3 regions of the Streptomyces sp. NPDC005728 genome follow, and region 3 is predicted to be linked to each of the others. Evidence: riboswitches for the same ligand, from Rfam matches in the RefSeq annotation. Region 3 holds a riboswitch; each other region holds the start of a gene.
The links. A riboswitch is a leader RNA that binds a small molecule or an ion and turns the genes downstream of it on or off. The one in region 3 is predicted to bind thiamine pyrophosphate.
Positions count from the first base shown of each region.

Region 1 (7,457 bases), on a different contig from region 3:
GGAGCCGGGGAAGTGGTGGGTTGTCGTGGCTGCTGCCGTGCCGCAGGGATCTTGCTATAGCCGCAGGTCATCTGCTGACACAGCGGTCCGACGCCAATCGTTGACCGGTTCGGTACCCGGCCCAGCGACGCCGGATCGCCGTGGAACGTCACTTCCCGTTCTGAGCCTGTCAAGCCCCGACTTTCCGTCGTTCTGCCTGTTTCTCCAGATGAGCGAACCTGTTTCAAGGAGGCGTCGAGGCGCCATCGTCGAGCCGGTGTAAACGTCACAGGAAATCCTCGACCCGTCGCATTCGGAAATGCGAAAGGCTATCGCTCAAGGGAGAAAGCAATGACCACTAATATTCGCCTGCAGATACCTCGAATTTTGGGCGCATCTTTCATTGCTGCGCTTCTCGTCGGAACGGCGGGAGCAGTCGGTGCTCAAGCGGCTCCTCAGTCGGCGAGCACGGTACAGAACCTGAACCAGGGTGGTGGTGACGCCGGTCAGGGCGGCGGCGGCAATGGCGGTCTGAACCAGGATTACGGTGATGTGAACCAAGGCGGCAGCGGCGGCAGTCTGAACCCGGATTACGGCAGCGACAACGTCTCGATGAACGGTCCCCCACCGCCGAAGGATCGGATTAGGCAGGGCCACCACGCGCCCAATCTGAACCTGCCACCGGATTGGATTACGTCGCACCCGCCCGTGCCCGAGACGGACTCGTAACAAACCCGATTTAATGGCCATGAGTTAAACCGTGTCAGGTGTCAGCCGGTGAGCACGATGGTGCGGGCGACTCGGCGAGTGCCGGGGTCGCTTGGGCTGCAGGTCGATAGTTCAGGTGCGGTGCATGTGGGACGGTCGCGGACGAGCACAAGGAGCCCTGGGCACGGTCCCGTGGCCGTGCCATTCTCGTGCCAGAACGGACGGGGACTCACGGGGAACCGGGGTCTGCAGGGGTGAGGGATGCCAGACTGCCCACGGTACGGACTCCGTAGGCCGTGCGCGTGATCGCCCCACCTCGCTCCTAAAGCGGTGACCGGCGGCATCCTTGTGGCCTTCGGGTGCCCGCTCGGCGGGCCTTGAACAGCGGCCCTGGACTGGGTCATGAACAGTCCGCTGGCCTTGAGTGTCACCGCGCCCGTAGCAATTCCCGGACCACGCTTTTACGCCTGGCTCAGTGATCTCCAACCGGTCGAGGTCACTGCTAACCCTTATGACTTCCGTAGGGGAACTGCGCCTGCAACGAGGCGGCTGCGTCCTTGAGCTGGCGAGCCTGCTCAAGCGTCTCAGACCTGTCGTAATCAGAAGCCGGGTAGCAGAACCCTGCCTGCGCGTAGAGCGCCCCGAAGTCCGGCATCACCGGAAACGTCAGTGCGCCCCTGATGTCCGTGGCCGTCGGAAGCTCGACAGTCTTCGCATTCTCGACCCAGGTGGCGGCCTCCTCACAGATGGCCTCTGCCTTCTGCTTATCCCAGCCCGGGTCACCATCCTCTGGGGCCGCCTTGATCTTGGCGTGGAGGGATGAGACCCGAGGCGCCATATCCGACAGGATCTTGTACAGGTCCACGTCCGTAGCGTCATCCGGCTTCTTCATGTTGATCTCCTTTGCTGGGACCTGACCAACGTGGCAGGAGCGACTAAGTCACGGAGACTACGCAGGGCGCATCAGAAAGGTCGCAGCAGGTGAAGACGGTCTTGCCCTGTGCCAGGCCGTCTCAGTTTCCGTCTCATTCGGCGAGGTTCACCGCCGTTCAGGCAGGACCATCCGCGGGGGTCGTCCCAGCACTTACCCGCCCATGAACGCAGGTGAACGGCCCTGTACTCCTCCCAGCAAGGCACCAACAGACCTGGAAAGCGTGTTGGCCCAGGGCGCTGTCTCGGCAGGGTCAGGCGTCAGCTACTTGTCTTCGTTCACCAGCGGTCCGGCCCCACTCCGCGCCAGTCGATCCACGGCACCCCCGCGATCTCGGCAGGGTCGATCTCCAGCCCGGCTCGGCGGAGGAACTCGGCTAGGTCGACCGCGTTGTGGGCCAGCCCGAGGATCTCGCCGTCAATGCGCACGCGTCGGCCACCTGTGGGCGACGGCGGATGGACGATCACGCGAATCGGTCCGGACATACCTTCAGGATCATCCGGGGTATACGCCCCCGCAGTCCCGTGCGTCATTCGGGGACCCTCAGTTTCCGGACCGCAGAACGCGTCGCGCCAAGGCCGCAGCTGCATCCGGTGATGAAGCCGCTCAACTCACGTCCCGTCCCGACCGTTCCAGGTCACGCAGCTCCCACCACGCCGCGGGGCTCGGCCGCCGTTGCTGCCGGTAGGGATGGAAGAACAGCTGAGCCGACAACCGATACAGGCGCCGGCGCAGCTCGATACGGCCCGGCCGCTCGGCGAGCTGCCTGTAGGTGGCGCTCCATTCCTGCTGTGCCTGGGCCAGGTCGGAGGGGAACGATCGCATGGCCAAATTCAAGCACGTGTTCGATTTGCGAGTCCATCGAAGATGATGCTGCCGGTCTGGGCGACGTTGTCGGGGCACGCCTCGGTGTGGGGCGACCCGTGGAGCGATCGCGCCCAGCGGCGAATCCTCAGCGAAGCTCGGGCCGCCTCTGAGGCTCTGGCCGCGCTGCGTCCTGATCTGTCGATGGATGAGTACGGGTGGCTCACGGGCCCTGAAGTGCTGGCCGCGGACGCAGTGCGGGAGCGCTGGGCGGCAACCGTCACAACCCTGCCTGTCGGGACCCAGATCACCGGAGAGGTCATCGGTCGCCGGCGCTTCGGGGTCTTCATACGTATGGATGGCGTGCCGGACGCCATAGCACTGGCGGAGATCACGGCCATGCCGCAGGAGATGGATCTTCCGCCCCTCGGGGCCTCCGTCAGTGGTGAGGTCTTCTGGCACGCCTACAACCACCAGGTCAGGGTCCGGCTCGACGAGTGGCGGGCGGCCCACGAGTGATCGCCCCTGGGCCGTCCCTGGGCCGTCCGAGGCCGCTCAGCAGCGACCGATGATGCCTACTAACGACAGTCGTAGCAGGCGGCAGCCGCAGGTCACCGAGTTTGATCTGCGACACTGGTACAGCCATGCCTAAGCCCGGAGAACTCACTTTCGTCGCCCCGCGCGGAGCCAAGAAGCCGCCGCGGCATCTCGCCGACCTCACGCCCGCCCAGCGCAAGGACGCGGTGGCCGAGATCGGTGAGAAGCCGTTCCGTGCCAAGCAGCTCTCGCAGCACTACTTCGCGCGGTACGCGCACGACCCCGAGCAGTGGACGGACATCCCGGCCGGCTCGCGGGACAGGCTGCGCGAGGCGCTGTTCCCGGAGCTGATGACCGTCGTGCGGCATCTGTCGACCGACGAGGGGACGACGCGCAAGACGCTGTGGAAGCTGTTCGACGGCACGCTCGTCGAGTCGGTGCTGATGCGGTACCCGGACCGGGTGACGATGTGCATCAGTTCCCAGGCCGGGTGCGGGATGAACTGTCCCTTCTGCGCCACCGGGCAGGCGGGGCTCGACCGGAATCTGTCGACCGCCGAGATCGTCCACCAGATCGTCGACGGGATGCGGGCTCTGCGGGACGGCGAGGTGCCCGGAGGGCCGGCGCGGCTGTCCAACATCGTCTTCATGGGGATGGGGGAGCCGCTCGCCAACTACAACCGGGTCGTGGGAGCCATCCGGGCGCTCACCGATCCCGCTCCGGACGGCCTCGGGCTCTCCCAGCGCGGCATCACGGTGTCGACGGTCGGGCTCGTGCCCGCCGTCCACCGGCTCGCCGACGAGGGCCTCAAGTGCCGGCTCGCGATCTCCCTGCACGCGCCCGACGACGAACTGCGCGACACCCTCGTCCCCGTGAACACGCGATGGAAGGTGCGCGAGGTGCTGGACGCCGGCTTCGAGTACGTGGAGAAGTCCGGGCGCCGGCTGTCGATCGAGTACGCGCTGATCCGCGACATCAACGACCAGGCCTGGCGAGGTGACCGGCTCGGGCGGCTGCTCAAGGGCAAGCCCGTGCACGTCAACCTGATTCCGCTGAACCCCACGCCGGGGTCGAAGTGGACCGCCTCCCGGCCCGAGGACGAGAAGGCGTTCGTCGAGGCGATCGCCGCCCACGGGGTGCCCGTGACCGTCCGGGACACCCGTGGGCAGGAGATCGACGGGGCGTGTGGTCAGCTGGCGGCCACCGAGCGGTAATCTTTCCACGCCAACAACATCTTCATATTCCGACAGGGGAGCGCCACAGCGCTGAGAGTGCGGCAATCGGGCCGCAGACCCTCTGAACCTTGCCCAGGTCATTCTGGGTAGGAAGTTCGGTCATCACTCATGCTGTTGCGCCCTGCCCGGGTCCGTGCCCGGGCGGGGCCGCGTTCTTCCTGGCCAACCCCCAGGAGGACATCCAGTGCACAACAAGACCCTCGTGGCCGTGACGATAGGGCTCGGCCTCGTCACCCTGTCCGCGTGCGGATCGACGGACACCAAGGGTTCCACGGACTCCAAGACCGTGACCCTTGTCAGCCACAACTCGTGGGCCGTCTCCAAGAACGTACTCAAGGACTTCGAGAAGCAGTCCGGCTACACGGTCAGGGTCCTGGAGGACGGTGACGCCGGGCAGGCCGTCAACAAGGCGATCCTGACCAAGGACAACCCGCAGGGCGACGTCTTCTTCGGCGTCGACAACACCCTGCTGTCCCGTGCCCTCGACAACGGTCTCTTCCAGCCGTACACGGCGAAGGGCCTGGACACCGCCGGTGCCGCCTACCAGCTCGACAAGGACAAGCACCGGGTCACGCCCGTCGACTACGGCGACATCTGCGTCAACTACGACAAGGCCTACTTCAGCGAGCACAAGCTGACCCCGCCGCAGTCCTTCGCCGACCTCGCCAAGCCGGAGTACAAGAACCTCCTCGTCACCGAGAACGCGGCCACCTCCTCGCCCGGCCTCGGCTTCCTGCTCGGCAGCGCCGCGCAGTACGGGGATGGGGGCACCTCCCGCTCGAGCGAAGCCGAGAGTGGGGGAGGGTGGCAGGACTACTGGAAGAAGCTCAAGGCCAACGGCGTCAAGGTCGTCGACGGCTGGGAGCAGGCCTACCGCCAGGAGTTCTCCGGCTCGTCCGAAGGGAAGAAGGCCGGTGGCGACCGTCCGCTCGTGGTGTCCTACGCCTCCTCCCCGCCCGCCGAGGTGATCTACGCCAAGAAGCGGCCGAGCACCGCACCGACCGGCGTCGCGACCGGCACCTGCTTCCGGCAGATCGAGTTCGCCGGGCTGCTGAGCAACGCCCGGAACACCAAGGGCGGCAAGGCGTTCATCGACTTCCTGCTCTCCAAGCAGTTCCAGCAGGACATGCCGCTGAACATGTTCGTGTACCCGGTGGTGCAGGGTGCCGCGGTGCCCGCCGACTTCACCGAGTACGGCCCGGCCGCCAAGAACCCGGAGACCATGGCCCCCGGCAAGATCGCCGCCAACCGCGACCAGTGGGTCAAGTCGTGGACGTCGCTCGTACTGAAGTAGCCGAAGGGCGGACGCGCGGGAGCGCGGCGCGGCTGGGGCTCATGGCTCTGCCCGTCGCGTTCTTCGCCGTCTTCTTCGCCTGGCCCGTCGCCGCGATCGTCGCGCGCGGGCTGAAGACGGACGGCGTCTGGCAGTTCGGGCGCATGGCGGATGTCGTCACACAGCCGGACATCCGGCACGTGCTGTGGTTCACCACCTGGCAGGCGCTCGCCTCCACCGCGCTCACCCTGCTGCTCGCCCTGCCCGCCGCCTATGTCTTCGCCCGCCTGGACTTCCCGGGCAAGCAGCTGCTGCGGGCCGTCGTCACGGTCCCGTTCGTGCTGCCGACCGTCGTCGTCGGTACGGCGTTCCTCGCGCTCGTCGGCCGTGGCGGGCTCCTCGACGACCTGTGGGGCCTGCGGCTGGACACGACCGTGTGGGCGATCCTGCTGGCGCACGTCTTCTTCAACTACGCGGTCGTCGTCCGTACGGTGGGCGGGCTGTGGGCCCAGCTCGATCCCCGGCAGGAGCAGGCCGCACGGATGCTGGGCGCGTCTCCGGTGCGGGCCTGGCGGAAGGTGACGCTTCCCGCTCTCGTACCCGCCGTGGCCGCTGCCGCGCTGATGGTGTTCCTGTTCACCTTCACCTCCTTCGGTGTGGTGCAGATCCTCGGCGGGCCCACGTTCTCCACCCTCGAAGTGGAGATCTACCGGCAGACCTCCGAGATCTTCGACCTGCCGACGGCCGCCGTCCTCACCCTCGTCCAGTTCGTCGCGGTGGGCGCGATCCTCGCCGTGCACGCCTGGACGGTACGGCGGCGGGAGACCGCCCTGCGGCTCGTCGACCCGAAGGTGACCGCCCGCCGGCCGCGCGGGGCCGGGCAGTGGGCACTGCTCGCCGGGGTCCTGGTCACCATCGCCCTGCTGCTGGTCCTGCCGCTCGCCGTGCTGGTGCGGCGCTCCCTCGACGCGCCGGGCTTCGGCTACTACCGGGCGCTGACCGACTCCGACGGCGGCACCTTCCTCGTGGCGCCGCTGCACGCCGTGTGGACCTCCCTCGAGTACGCCGTCGCCGCCACCGCCATCGCCGTACTGATCGGCGGACTCGCGGCCGCCGCGCTGGCCCGCAGGGACGCGGGACGGCTGGTGCGCGGCTTCGACGCGCTGCTCATGCTGCCGCTCGGCGTGTCCGCCGTCACCGTCGGCTTCGGCTTCCTCATCGCGCTGGACAAACCCCCGCTGGATCTCAGACAGTCCTGGATTCTCGTCCCGCTCGCGCAGGCGCTCGTGGGCGCCCCCTTCGTCGTACGGACCATGCTGCCCGTGCTGCGGGCGGTGGACGGGCGGCTTAGGGAGGCGGCTGCCGTGCTCGGGGCCTCGCCCTGGCGGGTGTGGCGGGAGGTCGATCTGCCGCTGGTGCGGCGGGCGCTGCTGATCGCGGCCGGGTTCGCCTTCGCCGTGTCCCTCGGCGAGTTCGGGGCGACCGTGTTCATCGCGCGGCCCGACAACCCGACGCTCCCGGTCGCCGTGGCCCGGCTGCTGAGCCGCCCCGGGGACCTCAACTACGGGCAGGCGATGGCCCTGTCCACGATTCTGATGGTGGTGTGCGCGGCCGCGCTGCTGGTGCTGGAGCGGCTGCGCACGGACCGGACGGGGGAGTTCTGATGCTGCTGAGCCTCCAGGCCGCGACCGTGCGCTTCGGCGGGCGGCCCGTGCTCGACGCGGTCGACCTCGATGTCGCCGAGCACGAGGTGGTGTGTGTGCTCGGGCCCAGCGGCAGCGGCAAGTCGACGCTGCTCAGAGCGGTGGCCGGGCTGCAGCCCCTGGACGCGGGACAGGTGCTGCTCGGCGGCCGGGACCAGGCGGGCGTGCCCGCGCACCGGCGGGGCGTCGGGCTGATGTTCCAGGACCACCAGCTCTTCCCGCAGCGGGACGTCGGCGGCAACGTGGCCTTCGGGCTGCGGATGCACGGCGTGCCGAAGGGCGGACGG
Region 1 covers NZ_JBEXYL010000002.1:153,188-160,644, forward strand. Annotated here, with positions in the region: gene ABZ471_RS02485 (hypothetical protein) at 331-708, shown strand; gene ABZ471_RS02490 (hypothetical protein) at 1,190-1,579, opposite strand; gene ABZ471_RS02495 (hypothetical protein) at 1,897-2,103, opposite strand; gene ABZ471_RS02500 (hypothetical protein) at 2,225-2,443, opposite strand; gene ABZ471_RS02505 (hypothetical protein) at 2,486-2,941, shown strand; gene rlmN (23S rRNA (adenine(2503)-C(2))-methyltransferase RlmN) at 3,067-4,173, shown strand; TPP riboswitch at 4,198-4,305, shown strand; gene ABZ471_RS02515 (thiamine ABC transporter substrate-binding protein) at 4,379-5,488, shown strand; gene ABZ471_RS02520 (iron ABC transporter permease) at 5,530-7,131, shown strand; gene ABZ471_RS02525 (ABC transporter ATP-binding protein) at 7,131-7,457, shown strand, end outside.
Region 1: it holds a riboswitch for thiamine pyrophosphate, as region 3 does, so the genes downstream of both, ABZ471_RS02515 (thiamine ABC transporter substrate-binding protein) here and thiO (glycine oxidase ThiO) in region 3, are expected to answer to the same signal.

Region 2 (7,457 bases), on a different contig from region 3:
CGGCGGCCTCTGCCGCCGCGCGCCGGAGCGGGCTGGGCACCAGCAGGGGCCGCCGTGTCCGGTGCCGGCCGGTCGGCCGACACCACCAGCGCGGCGAGGGCGGTGGTCACCGGGACCGAGGCGACCAGGCCGATCGAGCCCACCAGCGTGCGCACGATCTCCTCGGCCACCAGCTCGCTGTTGGCGACCGTGCCCACGCTGCTCTGCGCGATCGAGAACAGCAGCAGCAGCGGCAGCGCGGCACCGGCGTAGGCGAGCACGAGGGTGTTGACCACGGAGGCGATGTGGTCACGGCCGATCCGGATGCCCGCCCGGTACAGCCCGCGCCAGCCCATCGCCGGATTGGCCTCGTGCAGCTCCCAGACCGCCGACGTCTGCGTCACCGTCACATCGTCCAGGACACCCAGCGAGCCGATGATGACGCCGGCCAGCAGCAGACCGCTCATGTCGATCGACGGATACAGGCCGTGGATCAGACCGGTGTTGTCGTCCGTGTTGCCGGTGAGCGCGGCCCAGTCGATGAACTCCGAGCCGAGGAAGCCGATCAGCAGCAGGGAGACCAGCGTGCCGAGCACCGCGACCGACGTACGGGCCGACAGCCCATGGCACATGTAGAGCGCGATGAGCATGATCGCGCTCGACCCGACGACGGCCACCAGCAGTGGATTCGACCCCTGCAGGATCGCGGGCAGGATGAAGAGCGTCAGCACCATGAAGCTCACGGCCAGTGCGACCAGCGCCATGACACCGCGCATCCGGCCCACCACCACGACGGCGAGCGCGAAGATCCCCGCGAGCAGCGCCATCGGGAACTTACGGTTCACATCGGTCACGGAGTACTGCAGGTCCTTCGGCGCCGAGGGCTCGTAGGCGACCACGACCTCCTCGCCCTGGCGCAACTGCCGTGACTGGTCGGGCTGCACGATCTCGGTGAACGTACGGCCCTTGTCGTTTCCGGTGTCGACGCGGATCGTCGCCTTCTTGCAGGTGCCGTTCGCCTCCTGCTGCGCGGAATTGCCCTCGGCGGTGGAGGTGTCGCCCGTCGGGGTGTCCCCCGAGGCGTTCACCGACTTGCAGCTCACCTCGATGACCTTGGTGACCGTGGCCTGCTGCGTCTGGCGGTCGAAGCCCACGCCGGTGCGCTCGTGCGACGGGGCCCCTCCGGGCCACAGCAGGACCAGGCCGACCACGACCGCAGCCGTGAACGGGATCAGGATCGCCGCGATGACCTTGCGCAGATGCTTCGAGACGGGCGCGGCGGGTCCATGGCTGTGGCTGTGACCGTGCGTGTGGCCATGTCCATCGCCCGGGCCGGGGCCATGCGGATGCCCGTGGCTGCCGCCGGTACCCGACGCGTGGAGGTGCCCGTGCCCCTGAGCCTGCCCGGGGCTGTGGCCGGTTCTCTGGCCGGGCTGCAGGGGCCCGTGGCCGTCGGCGGCACCGCTGCTGCCGTGGGGAGCCCGGCCGGGCCCTTCACCGCCTCCGTGGCCGTCATGGCCGTGTCCGCCGCCCTGTCCGGAGCCGCCTCCGCGCGGCGGCTCGGGGGGCGGGTACGGGTACTGCTCCGTCGTGGTCACCGCCAGATCATCGCAAGAACGGTAGGGGCCCTCTGTTCACCGCGCCCGAATTGACGCTAGCGTGGAGCCACCTTTGCACACGCGGGAGCTCGGAGCACCGGGCTGAGAGGGCGCTGACCTCCGTATTCGCGATGTTTCACGTGGAACGTGGTTTCACGGGAAACATCGACAGACGGAAACCGCTGCGTCGACCGCCGAACCTGTTACCGGGTAATGCCGGCGTAGGGAGTAGGTCTCATGACCAACAAGGACGCACGCACGCCTGCCTCCGTCCAGGACGAGAAGTCCCAGGAGGCCGGGAAGTCCATCGGCTGGCACAAGGCGTACGTCGAGGGCACCCGCCCCGACCTGCGCGTGCCTGTCCGTCAGGTGCACCTCACCAACGGGCAGTCGGTCACGCTGTACGACACATCGGGCCCGTACACCGATCCGCTCGTCGATACCGATGTCCGCAGGGGCCTGCCGCCGCTGCGGGAGACTTGGATCATCGCCCGCGGCGACACCGAGGAGTACGCGGGCCGTCCCGTCCGCCCCGAGGACGACGGGATCAAGCACACCTCGCCGCGCGGCGGGCTGCGCAATCTGGACGCGGTCTTCCCCGGGCGCCCGCGTCAGCCGCGCCGGGGCCGTGACGGCAAGGCGGTCACGCAGCTCGCGTACGCGCGCCAGGGCGAGATCACGCCCGAGATGGAGTACGTGGCCATTCGGGAGAACGTCTCTCCCGAGGTGGTCCGCGAGGAGATCGCCGCGGGCCGTGCGGTGCTGCCGGCCAACGTCAACCACCCGGAGATCGAGCCGATGATCATCGGCAAGCGGTTCCTGGTGAAGGTCAACGCCAACATCGGCAACTCCGCGGTCACCTCCTCCATCGAGGAGGAGGTCGAGAAGATGACGTGGGCGACCCGCTGGGGCGCCGACACGGTCATGGACCTCTCCACCGGCCGCAACATCCACACGACCCGCGAGTGGGTGCTGCGCAACTCCCCCGTCCCCATCGGCACGGTGCCGCTCTACCAGGCGCTGGAGAAGGTCGACGGCAGGGCCGAGGAACTGACCTGGGAGATCTACAAGGACACCGTCATCGAGCAGGCCGAGCAGGGCGTGGACTACATGACCGTCCACGCGGGCGTGCGCCTGCCGTACGTGCCGCTCACGGCCAACCGCAAGACCGGCATCGTCTCGCGCGGCGGCTCGATCATGGCCGCGTGGTGCCTGGCGCACCACAGGGAATCGTTCCTGTACGAGAACTTCGAGGAGCTCTGCGAGATTCTCGCCGCCTACGACGTCACGTACTCGCTCGGCGACGGCCTCAGGCCGGGCTCGATCGCGGACGCCAACGACGAGGCGCAGTTCGCGGAGTTGCGGACGCTCGGGGAACTCAACACGATCGCCAAGCGTTTCAACGTACAGACCATGATCGAGGGCCCGGGCCACGTCCCGATGCACAAGATCAAGGAGAACATCGACCTTCAGCAGGAGATCTGCGATGAAGCTCCGTTCTATACGCTCGGCCCGCTGACGACAGACGTCGCGCCGGCGTACGACCACATCACCTCCGGCATCGGTGCCGCGATGATCGCCTGGTGGGGCACGGCGATGCTCTGCTACGTCACGCCCAAGGAGCACTTGGGTCTGCCCAACCGTGACGACGTCAAGACCGGTGTCATCACCTACAAGATCGCCGCCCACGCAGCCGACCTCGCCAAGGGACACCCCGGTGCGCAGGAGTGGGACGACGCGCTGTCCGACGCCCGCTTCGAGTTCCGGTGGGAGGACCAGTTCAACCTCGCCCTGGACCCCGACACGGCACGGGAGTTCCACGACGAGACGCTGCCGGCCGAGCCCGCCAAGACGGCCCACTTCTGCTCCATGTGCGGGCCGAAGTTCTGCAGCATGAAGATCTCGCAGGACATCCGCCGTGAACACGGCGGCACCAAGACCGAGATCGAGGAGGGCATGGCCCAGAAGTCGAAGGAGTTCGCGGCCGCGGGAAACCGGGTGTACCTGCCGTTGGCGGACTGACGCATCTGGATGGGCGCTGCTCCTCGGGATGCGAAGCCCGGGGAGCAGCCCCACCACTGATCGGTGGACAGGGGGCGTCTCGTCGCTGCCGAGAGCAGCGCGGTGGTCCGGTTGCCGGATCCCACGGCCTGAGCCCTGGTGGTCGGGTCCGGCGGTGAGGACGGCGACGACCCTGCTGGTCATGTCCTCGGCCGTATTCAGCGGAGTCGAGGTGTAGGACAGGAGGAATCGGGTGGTCAGGCCGCGAGTGGCGAACATACGGCTGCGGAAGCCGTAGTTCTCGCCGGTCTTGCCCCAGAAGGTCACGCCGTTCCCGCTGTCGGGGCTGGAGCGAGAAGACCTCCGGGATGTCCCCCACTGCAACCCGGGTGGAGCCCCGAGGGGGCTCTGGTGCGCGGTAGGCGTCAGGTCCGCTGCCGTGAGGCTGGGGCCCTGGCGCGGGCGGGGCCGGGTGTCCGGCCGCGCCCCCGGTGGGGGCGGGGCCGGGCTATTCCGGCTGGTGTTCCGGGCCACCGAAGTCGGGGCTCGTGTAGTCCGGGCTGGTGAAGCTCGGACGGTCGGAGGCGGAGCCGTCGTCGGGGCTGCTGAAGCCGGGCCGGTCGTAGCCGAGGCGCGGCATGCGGCCGGTCGGGGCCGGCGGGGCTGTGCGGTGCAGGGCTGCCGTGCCGGGCTGGGCGAGTGCGTCCCGCAGGAACGGCAGGATGCCGCGCTCCAACAGGGCCTCTCGCCAGGCGTCTCTGGCCCTGGCGACCTCCGCGCTCGCCGCGTCGTGGGCTCCGGCTTCCGCCGAGGCGCTGTTGCGCAGCGCGGTGAGCAGCAGCCCGACCGCGGCGACGAGGATCGCTGCCGCGGCCACGGCGCCGAACACCCACCCCGCGGTGAGCATGGTCTGGGCGAAGGCCTGGCCGGGAGCCAGCATCTTCAGGATGTAGCCGACGAGCAGGAAGATCGCCGCGGCGGTCCCGGCGAGGACGGGTGCCAGCACCGCGATCACGGCGATGGCACCCGCTCCGGTCGTCTCGGCTGCTTCGCTGAGGGTGGTGGCGAGCCCCATCGCGTCCGGCCCCGCCTCGGCGGAACCGGAATCGCCGGCGGACGAGGGGGTGGACGGCGCCGGGTGGCGCAGTTCCTCGCGGACCTTCACGTAGTGCTGATACTCGGCCGTCGCGGCCGCCGTGATGATTGCGGTGGCGTTGAGCGCCATGGTGCGCAGCTGTTCGGGGTTGAGTCGCTGCCCGACAGCGGCCAGTTCCGGTCGGTGTGGTGCGGAGCGCAGCGCCTCATCGAGGACCCGCTCGAATTCCTGGCGGTCCTCGCTCAGCAGGTGCTGCGGAACGCTGTTCATGTGCATCCCCCGATGCTCCGTAGGGCTTGGGGCTCGCACGCCGGCGAGCCGTCGGGCAGAAACGGAGGGGAGCCTGCTACGGATAAGCCGATGGTAGAGCCGTGACGGCACACGGTGACAGGGGATTGCCGGAAATTGCGTGCGACCTGCGCCCATACGCCAGGGGTTCGCCTGCCCCCTGATTGCTCAGATATCCAGGGGAAGTTGCTGGACCAGCAGCTTTCCGGCCATGGTCACACCGCCGTCCATGGCGATGGCGAGTCCCTCGGCGTAGACGTGCGGTCCCTCGACGACGGGTCCGTTGTCCTCCTCGCCGTCCTCGGAGCCGACTTCGCCGAGCAGATAGGGGATGGGGCTGTGGCCGTGAACGATGCGGGTGCCGCCGTACGTATCGAGCAGGGAGCGCACGGCGTCGGCGCCGCCCTCGTCGCGGAAGGAGAAGCGCTTGGTGAACTTGCGGAACAGATCCCAGCATTCGTCCGCGTCATTGCGCGTGAGCGTCTCGCGGACGGTGTCGTTGACCGCCTCGATCGAGTCGCCGTAGTCGAGATAGGCGGTGGTGTCGGAGTGGACGAGCAGATACCCGTCGACCTCCTCGATGGCATCGAGGCGGGCCATCCATTGCAGGTGGTGGTCCTGGAGGCGGTCCATGTCGGTCTTCTGGCCGCCGTTGAGCAGCCAGGCCGCCTGGAAGGTGGCGGTGCCCGCGCCGGAGTTGACGGGGGTGTCGCCGAACCGCTTGGCGCCGAGCAGCAGCAGCTCGTGGTTGCCCATGAGGGCCTTGCAGTAGCCGCCGGCCGCGGCCGCCTCGGCGGACAACCGCATCACCAGGTCGATGACGCCGATGCCGTCCGGCCCGCGGTCGGTGAAGTCGCCGAGGAACCACAGCCGGGCGGTGCCCGCGCACCACTGCCCGGAAGCGTCGATCAGGCCCTGCTCCTGCAGGGCGGCCATCAGTTCGTCGTGGTAGCCGTGGACGTCGCCGACGACGTACAGCGGGCCGGGGCCGGTCGAGGGCTCCGGGGCGGGGGCGGCGAGTACCGGTTCGACGGGGACCTGGAGGGTGTCGCCACGGTTGACGACGGGCAGGTCGCGCTGGGTGGGCGTGTAGCCCTCGTCCATGGGCGGGAGGGTGTCACCGGGGTGGGTGTGGGCGTACGGACCGGTCTCGTGGACGTACGCGGGTACCCGGAAGTCGCGCAACGTCGCCGTCCGCTCCACTTCGGGTCCCTGACCGGCCCCCTGAGTCATCAGACCCCTCCACCATCGCGCCGCAGCTGCACCGCTTCGGACTGCCTGGTCGCAGCGGCCCGCGGTGTCGTGGGCCCATCATAGGAATGCGCGTCGCGCCGTGTGATGACCCAGGGGTGGTGAATCGGAGCAAGACTCCAGTTCATCGCGGCTTTCGCCCCGTTTGGGCAGGGGTTCGGCCGCAGTCCGCCCTGTGTCGATCCCACGGCTGCGGGTCGGCTGACCCGTTTGGGGACGCGTCGAGCCGTGCGCCTTGACGGAGCCGAGCCCTCGTCGGCGGGCCGGCCAACCGGAAGGTGCGGTCGGGCCGCCGTGCGGTGGGCGATCGGGCGGTGCCCGGCAGGCGGCCGTAGTACGACCCCTGGGTGCCCCGCCCCGCGCCGGCTCCGCTATCCCTCTTCCGGGGTCCGCGGCGGGCTGACGGTCGTGCGCGGGGGACGCCGCTGGGACGAGGTGCGCACGATCAGCTCGGTCGGTATCACCTGCTCGACGGGCTGGTCCGACTCGACCCCCTCGATGGCGTCGATGAGGAGCTGGACCACCGCGGTGCCGATCCGGCGCGGCTTCAGGGAGAGCGTGGTGATGGGCGGCTCGGTGTTGGCGTACACCGTGGACTCGCTGCAGCACACCAGCAGCAGGTCGTCCGGGACGCGCAGGCCGTAGCGGCGGGCGGCGGCGAGCAGGTCGGTGCCGTTGGGGTCGAACAGGCCGTAGACGGCGTCCGGGCGGTCGGGGCGGGCGAGCAGCCGGTCGGCGGCGACGGCGCCCGCGCACGGGTCGTGCGCCGGGTAGGCCTCGTAGACCGGGTCCTGGCCGACGCGCTCGCACCAGCGCAGGTAGGCCGTCGTCGACAGATGGGTGTACGTGTCCGTCGTCGTGCCCGTGAGCAGGCCGATCCGGCGGGCGCCCGCGTCGGCGAGGTGGTCGAGGATGCCGAGGACGGCGGCCTCGTGGTCGTTGTCGACCCAGGCGGTGACCGGGAGCGCGCCCGCAGGGCGGCCGTCGGAGACGACCGGCAGGCCCTGCCGCACGAGTTCGCTGACGACCGGGTCCTGGTCGGAGGGATCGATGACGACCGTGCCGTCCAGGGCCACGTTGGACCACACGTCGTGGCGGGAGGTCGCGGGCAGGATGACCAGGGCGTAGCCGCGGGCGAGCGCGGCCGAGGTGGCGGCCCGTGCCATCTCGGCGAAGTACGCGAACTCCGTGAAGGTGAAGGGTTCATCCCCGTACGTCGTCACGGTCAGGCCGATCAGCCCCGA
Region 2 covers NZ_JBEXYL010000023.1:79,158-86,614, reverse strand. Annotated here, with positions in the region: gene ABZ471_RS17985 (YibE/F family protein) at 1-1,577, opposite strand, end outside; TPP riboswitch at 1,649-1,822, shown strand; gene thiC (phosphomethylpyrimidine synthase ThiC) at 1,815-3,599, shown strand; gene ABZ471_RS17975 (hypothetical protein) at 4,087-4,950, opposite strand; gene ABZ471_RS17970 (metallophosphoesterase) at 5,131-6,195, opposite strand; gene ABZ471_RS17965 (LacI family DNA-binding transcriptional regulator) at 6,585-7,457, opposite strand, start outside.
Region 2: it holds a riboswitch for thiamine pyrophosphate, as region 3 does, so the genes downstream of both, thiC (phosphomethylpyrimidine synthase ThiC) here and thiO (glycine oxidase ThiO) in region 3, are expected to answer to the same signal.

Region 3 (7,457 bases):
GTCCGCGTGTGCCTCGTGGTGTTCCGCGTGTGCCTCGTGCTGCATGACTGCCCCCATGTCAGGTAACGGTTCCCGCGCCCACCAGGAACCGTATACCCCCCAGGGGTATTCCCCAAGGGGTCAGCCGTCGCGCAGTTTCTTCAGCCGCTCCACATCCGCCGCGTGCCCCTCCTTGCCGCCGGGCGTCTCGATGATCAGCGGCACGCCCTCGGTCGCGGGGTGGGTCATCAGCGCCCGGAACGGGTCCTCGCCGATGTGGCCGGCGCCGATGTTCTCGTGCCGGTCCTTGTGCGCGCCGACCACGTCCTTGGAGTCGTTGGCGTGGATCAGCTTCAGCCGGCCCTCGCCGACGGTGTCCACCAGCAGGTCGAGGGTCTGGTGCATGCCGCTCGGGCCGGTCAGATCGTGCCCGGCGGCGAAGATGTGGCAGGTGTCCAGGCACACGCCCAGCCTGGGATGGGCGTCCAGGGCCTCGAAGTACGGCCCGAAGTCCCAGGTGCGCGAGCACAGCGAGGCGCCCTGCCCGGCGGTCGACTCCAGGAGGAGGTACGGATCGTCGTCGTGGGTCAGCTCGTCCAGCAGCGGCAGCAGGTGTTCGCGTACCTGCTTCAGGGCCACGGCCCGCTCCCGCCCGCCCGTCGCGCTGCCCGTGTGGACGACGACACCCAGAGCGCCGATCTCCCGTCCGCGCCGCAGCGAGTGCCGCAGCGACTCCACCGACCTCTCCACGGTCGCCTCGGTGTGCGAACCGAAGTTGATCAGGTAGGGGGCGTGCACGTACGCCGGGACCGACTCCTCGGCGCACGCCTCCCGGAACGCCTCGTCCTGCCGGGGGTTCCCGGCAGGCGTGGCCCAGCCGCGCGGATTGGCGACGAAGACCTGCACCGTCTCGGCCTTGAGGTCACGGGCGTACGACAGGCCTACGGAGTGCAGGCCGCCGGCCACGGGGACATGACCGCCGACGGGGTTGCGGGAAGGACCGGTTCCGGGGCTGCCGGAGAGGGGGAGGGACTGCTCGATGCTCACCCGTTCAGGGTGTCACGCGGCGCTCCGCCCCTCGTCACCGGATGGTGATGGTGATCGTCGACCCCTTGGGTGCCGTCTCGCCGCCCTCCACCGACTGCTCCTTCACGGTGTCGCCGAAGAGCCCCAGCAGCCCCCGGTCCTTCTTGACCTCGAAACCGGCGGACTCCAGCGCCTTCGTCGCGTCGTCCACGCTGTCTCCGACCACGTCCGGCACCTCGACCATCTCCGGGCCCTTGGACAGCGTCAGCGTCACCGTGTCGCCCTCGGCGGCCTGGCTGTCGCCCGCCGGGGTCTGCCGCGCCACCCGGCCCTTGTCGTACTCCGAGTTGACCTGCTCCGTGGAGATGGTCACCTTCAGGCCGGCGTCCTCCAGCTCCTGCTTGGCGTCGTCCAGGTCGTCACCGGTGACGTCCGGCACGTCGATCGGGTTGCCCTTGCTGACCAGGAGCGCGATCGCCGAGCCCGCGTGCCGCTTGATGCCGGCCTCCGGGTCGGTGCTGATCACCGAGCCCTTGTCCACGCTGTCGCTGAACGCCCGGTTGACCATGCCCGGCTCAAGACCGGCCGCCTTCAGCCGGGCCTGCGCCCTGCCCAGCGGGACGCCCTCCAGATCGGGCACCTTCACGATCTCGGGGCCCCGGGATATGACGAGCGTCACGGAGTCGTTGCTGCGGATCCGGGCTCCGGCCGCCGGGTCGGTGCTGATCACCGTGCCGCGCCGCACCGTGTCGCTGTACTCGCTCCTGACCTGCTTGACATCGAGCCCGGCCGACTTCAGCCGCTGCTGCGCCTGCTCCTCGGTCTTGGCCAGCAGCTGCGGGACCTTGGTGAACTGCCCGGAGTTGATGTACCAGACGCCGGCGCCGACACCGAAGACCACCAGGACGGCCGCGACGAGGGTGAGGAGCCCGCGCCGGGGCCGCGCCGGCCGCCGCCTGGACGGCAGGTTCGGGCTCTCCAGCCTGCTGGTGTGCTGCACCGCCGGAGCCTCGTCGTCCTCGTTGACGGGCAGCGGCCGGGGCACGGTCAGCGAGCGGGGGATCACGCTCGTACGGTCCGAGGAGATGTCGCGGTGCTCGTGCTCCGCGGACAGCGCCTGCGGCGGCAGGGCGTCCAGCTGCTCGGCGCTGAGCGAGGCGCGCGCCCGCAGCACCTCGCCGAGCAGCGCCGCCGCGTCCTGCGGCCGGATGTCCGGGGTACGCGCGGTGGCCGAGGCGACCAGCTCGTCCAGCTCGTACGGCAGCCCCGGCACCAGCGCCGACGGCGGCGGCACGTCCTCGTGGATGTGCTTGTAGAGCACCTGCGCGGGGGAGTCACCCGAGTGCGGCTTGCCGCCGGTCAGCATCTCGTAGAGGACGACACCGCACGCGTACACGTCGACGCACGGGTCGGCGGTGCCCTGCTCGATCTGCTCGGGCGCGAGGTACGACACGGTCCCGAGCACGGAACCCGTCGTACTGGTCACGGTGTCCACGGAGCGCACGAGCCCGAAGTCGGCGACCTTGACCCGCCCGTCGTCGCCTATCAGCACGTTCTCGGGCTTCATGTCCCGGTGCACGAACCCGGCCCGGTGCGCGGCGCCGAGCGCGGCCAGCACCGGCTCCAGGATGTCCAGCGCAGCCCGCGGCTGCAGCGCGCCCCGCTCGCGCAGTACGTCCCGCAGGGTGCACCCGGCGACGTACTCCATCGCCAGGTACACGTACGACCCGTCGGTCCCCTGGTCGAAGACCTGCACCACATTGGGGTGGGCGAGCCGGGCGACCGACTTGGCCTCCCGGATGAACCGGTCCACGAACGAGCCGTCGGCCGCCAGGGTCGGGTGCATCACCTTGAGCGCGAGAACGCGGTCCAGGCGGGTGTCCAGGGCCCGGTAGACCGTGGCCATCCCGCCGACGGCGATCCGCGCCTCGACGCGATACCGTCCGTCGAGCACCTGCCCGACAAGGGGGTCCTGAAGGGTCGTATCCACGCAGGCGAGTGTACGAGGGGCGACCGACAGTCCCGCCCACTCGGCCGTTCAGGTGACGGAATGCAGCAGAGCTGTGACCCTGGCGCAACGGGCTAGAAGGCAGGGCGTTCCGGATCCAGCTGTGCGCGTCCCTCCGTCGGGGAGGAGGCCTCCGCGAAGTGCCTGCGCGGAATCCGCCCGGCCAGCCGGGCCAGCCGCCCCGCCTCCACCGCGTGCTTCATGGCGGCGGCCATCGTCTCGGGCTCCTGGGCCCGCGTGACGGCCGAGGCGAGCATCACACCCGCACACCCCAGCTCCATCGCCAGCGCCACGTCCGACGCCGTACCGGCTCCCGCGTCCAGGATCACCGGCACGCGCGCGTGCTCCACGATCAGCTGGAAGTTGTGCGGATTGCGGATCCCGAGTCCGGACCCGATGGGCGAGCCCAGTGGCATCACCGCCGCGCAGCCCACGTCCTCCAGCTTCCGCGCGAGCACCGGATCGTCGTTGGTGTACGGCAGCACGGTGAACCCGTCGTCGACGAGCGTCTCCGCCGCCTCCAGCAGCTCCACCGGATCCGGCAGCAGTGTCCGCTCGTCGGCGATGACCTCCAGCTTGATCAGGTCGGTGCCCAGCGCCTCCCGGGCCAGCCGGGCGGTCAGCACCGCCTCCCCGGCGGTGAAACAGCCCGCCGTGTTGGGCAGCACCTGGATGCCCAGCTTCTCCAGCACCGACAGCACCGAGCCGTGCACCTCGGGATTGACCCGCCGCATGGCCACCGTGGTCAGCTCGGTGCCGGAGGCGACCAGGGCCCGCTCCAGCACGTCCAGGCTCGGCGCGCCGCCGGTGCCCATGATCAGCCGGGAGCCGAGGGGCACACCGCCGAGGACGAAGGGATCGTCGGCCATGGGTCAGCCTCCTTGTACGGCGGTGAGGACTTCGACGCGGTCGCCCTCGGCGAGGGCCGTGGCCGCCCACTGCGCGCGCGGGACGACGGTTTCGTTGACTGCGGCTGCCACCCCGGAGGGCGCCGCGGTGAGGGTCTTCACGAGGGCGTCCAGGGCGGTGCCCGGGGCGACCTGGTGGCGCGCCCCGTTCACGGAAATGGTGACGGCGATGGTCATACGGACGGCTCCACGAGAACGTCGCCGAAGCGCTTCGGCGTGAACGGACGGGCCTGCTCCGGCAGCTCACCGGTGACCAGCACCTCAGCCATCACATCCCCGGTGACCGGCGTGAGCAGCACCCCGTTGCGGTAGTGCCCGGTGGCCAGCAGCAGCCCGTCGAACCCGGACGGGCCGAGCAGCGGCGCGTTGTCGGGGGAGCCGGGGCGCAGTCCCGCCCGGGTCTCGGTGAGGGGCAGCTCGGTGATACCCGGCACCAGCTCGTGGGCGTCGCGCAGCAGCTCGTACACGCCGCCCGCGGTCACCGTGGTGTCCCAGCCCAGCTCCTCGCTGGTCGCGCCGACGACCAGCTCGCCGTTCTCCCGCGGCACCAGGTAGACCTGGCTGCCGCGCACCACCGCCCGCACGGTACGGCTCAGGAAGGGCGCGTACCGGCGCGGCACGGTCAGCCGCAGCACCTGCCCCTTCACCGGCCGCACCGGGGGCAGTACGTCGTCCGGGACGCCCGTCAGACGCCCGCTCAGGCTGCCGCCAGCGAGCACGACCTGCTCCGCGCCCAGCCGGGTGCCGTCGGTGGTGGTGACCCCGGCGGCCCGGTCACCCGCGACGTCGAGCCGCTCGGCCCACGACCGGTGGAACACCACCCCGGCCCGCTCGCATGCGGCCACCAGGGCCGACGCCAGTCGCCTCGGATCGATCTGGTGGTCCCCGTCCACTCGCAGCCCGCCGCGCACCCCGGGCGCGAGCATCGGCTCCAGGCGCCGGCACTCCCGTCCGGAGAGCCACTCCGACGCCAGGCCCGAACGCCGCTGGAGCGCGTGCAGTTCGCGCAGGTGCGCGCGGTCGTCGGCATCGAGGGCGACCGCAAGCGTGCCGCACTGCCGGTAGCCGAGGTCGTGGCCGGTCAGCTCGGTCAGCTCGGCCGCGAAGTCCGGGTAGCGGCGGGCGGATTCCAGGTTCAGGGCGAGCAGCGTCTCCTCGCCGTAGTGCAGTTCCGTGACGGCGGCCAGCATCCCCGCCGCAACCCGCGCGGCGCCGCCGCCGGGCTCGGGGTCCACCACGGCCGTGGCGAGCCCGCGCTGCGCGGCACGCCAGGCCGTGACCAGGCCGATGATTCCGCCCCCGATGACGAGGACGTCGGACGTACGTGACGACATGGGCGTCCAGCCCCTCCCTTCGCCGGCATGACCCGGATCAGGTTCGTACGGTCGGAGGCCGCCAGCCTCCCTCTCAGCCCGGTGCGTCCGGGCTCCCGCGAGTGCTTGTACGGTGGCCACCCTAGCCCGCGGAGCACCACGCTTGTAAGGGAGCCCCTGTCCATGGCCCGCTCGCTCGACGGACTGATCCTGGCCCCCGTGGCGGACCAATCCCCAGGTCAGGTGGGTACGCGCACCCGGTTCGCGTACCACGAGCAGGACGGCGAGATCTGGGCCGAGTACACCGGCGGTGACGTCGTGCGCGGCCATCTGATCGGCACCCGGCGGGGCGACCGGCTCGACTTCCGGTACGTGCAGCTCAAGCACGACGGGACCACCTCCTCGGGGCACTGCGCCTCGACGGTCGTGGAGCTGCCGGACGGGCGGGTGCGGCTGGAGGAGACCTGGGAGTGGGAGTCGCAGCCGGGGTCCGGGACGAGCGTTGTGGAACAGGTCACTGAGCACGCCCGCTGACTGACGATTTGTCAGTTGACTATGGTGATCGGGTGAGCGAGCAGACACCGCAGCAGGGCACGTCACAGGGACGGCGCGTGGTCGTCGTGGGCGCGGGGATGGCCGGGGTGCAGACCGCGGTCGCCCTGCGCGAGCAGGGCTTCACGGGCGCCGTCACGCTGATCGGCGCCGAGCCCCACCAGCCGTACGACCGGCCGCCGCTGTCCAAGGCCGTGCTGCTCGGCAAGGCCGAGGGCTCCGCCTTCGACGTCGACTTCGAGTCGCTCGGCATCGAACTGCGGCTCGGCTGCGAGGTGCTGGGCGTGCGTACCGGCGACCACGAGCTGGACACCGAGGCCGGCCCGGTCCCGTACGACGTGCTGGTCCTCGCCACCGGCGCCGAACCGATCCGGCTGCCGGGCACCGAGGGCGTGCCCGGCGTCCATCTGCTGCGCACCCTGGACGACGCCGACCGGCTGCGGCCGGTGCTCGCCCGGCAGCACGACATCGTGGTCGTCGGCGCCGGCTGGATCGGCGCCGAGTTCGCCACGGCCGCCCGCGAGGCCGGCTGCACCGTGACCGTCGTCGAGGCCGCCGAACGCCCGCTCGCGGGCGCGCTCCCGCCCGAGGTGGCCGCCCCGATGGCCGCCTGGTACGCCGAGAGCGGAGCCGAGCTGCGCACGCACGCGCGCGTGGAGCGCGTCGAGCCCGGCACGGTGGTGCTCTCCGACGGCTCGCGGCTGCCCGCGGGCGCCGTCGTGGTCGGCATCGGTGCGCGCCCCGCCACCGCCTGGCTGGCCGGCTCCGGCATCGAGCTGGGCGCCCACGGGGAGGTCGTCGCCGACGCCCGGCTGCGCACCTCCGTCGAGAACGTGTACGCGGTCGGCGACTGCGCCTCCTTCCCCTCGGCCCGCTACGGCGCCCGGCTGCTGGTCCACCACTGGGACAACGCCCTGCAGGGCCCGCGCACGGTCGCCGCGAACATCCTGGGCGAGACCCCCGTGGTCTACGACCCGGTGCCGTACTTCTGGTCCGAGCAGTTCGGCCGGTTCGTCCAGTACGCCGGCCACCACGCCTCCGCCGACCGCACGGTCCGGCGCGGCGACCCGTCGGGCCCGGCCTGGACCGTCTGCTGGCTGCGCGAGGACCGGCTCGTGGCCGTGCTGGCCGTGGGCAGGCCACGCGACCTGGCCCAGGGCCGACGGCTGATCGAGGCCGGCCGCCGCCTGGATCCCGAGGTCCTGGCCGACCCGGCCCGCCCCCTCAAGGAGGCCATCGCCGACTAGGCGCGTACTCCCAGGTGGCCGGGCCTGGCTTCCTACTGTCAGTGGTGGATGGCAGGCTAGATTCCGTGACCGAGATTGACGCAAAGATCGATGCTCTCGTCCCCGGCTGGCTCACCCTCCCCGACATCGCCGAACAGTTCGGCGTCGAGGTGACACGTGTGCGGCAGCTGGTCAAGGAGGGCCAGCTCATCGCCGTACGCCGTGGTGAGAACCGCGCGCTGCACGTCCCCGCCGCCTTCATCGACGGGGACAAGGTCGTCAAGGGCCTGACCGGCACCCTGACGCTCCTGAGGGACGACGGCTTCACGGACGAAGAGATGATCGAGTGGCTCTTCACCCCCGACCCGACCCTGCCCGGTACCCCCGCGCAGGCCCTGAGCGAGAATCGCGGCACGGAGGTGAAGCGCCGCGCCCAGGCGCTCGC
Region 3 covers NZ_JBEXYL010000070.1:39,535-46,991, forward strand. Annotated here, with positions in the region: gene ABZ471_RS34420 (DUF4396 domain-containing protein) at 1-45, opposite strand, end outside; gene ABZ471_RS34425 (deoxyribonuclease IV) at 121-1,026, opposite strand; gene pknB (Stk1 family PASTA domain-containing Ser/Thr kinase) at 1,061-2,995, opposite strand; gene ABZ471_RS34435 (thiazole synthase) at 3,088-3,882, opposite strand; gene thiS (sulfur carrier protein ThiS) at 3,886-4,098, opposite strand; gene thiO (glycine oxidase ThiO) at 4,095-5,255, opposite strand; TPP riboswitch at 5,253-5,364, opposite strand; gene ABZ471_RS34450 (hypothetical protein) at 5,418-5,768, shown strand; gene ABZ471_RS34455 (FAD-dependent oxidoreductase) at 5,801-7,033, shown strand; gene ABZ471_RS34460 (Rv2175c family DNA-binding protein) at 7,099-7,457, shown strand, end outside.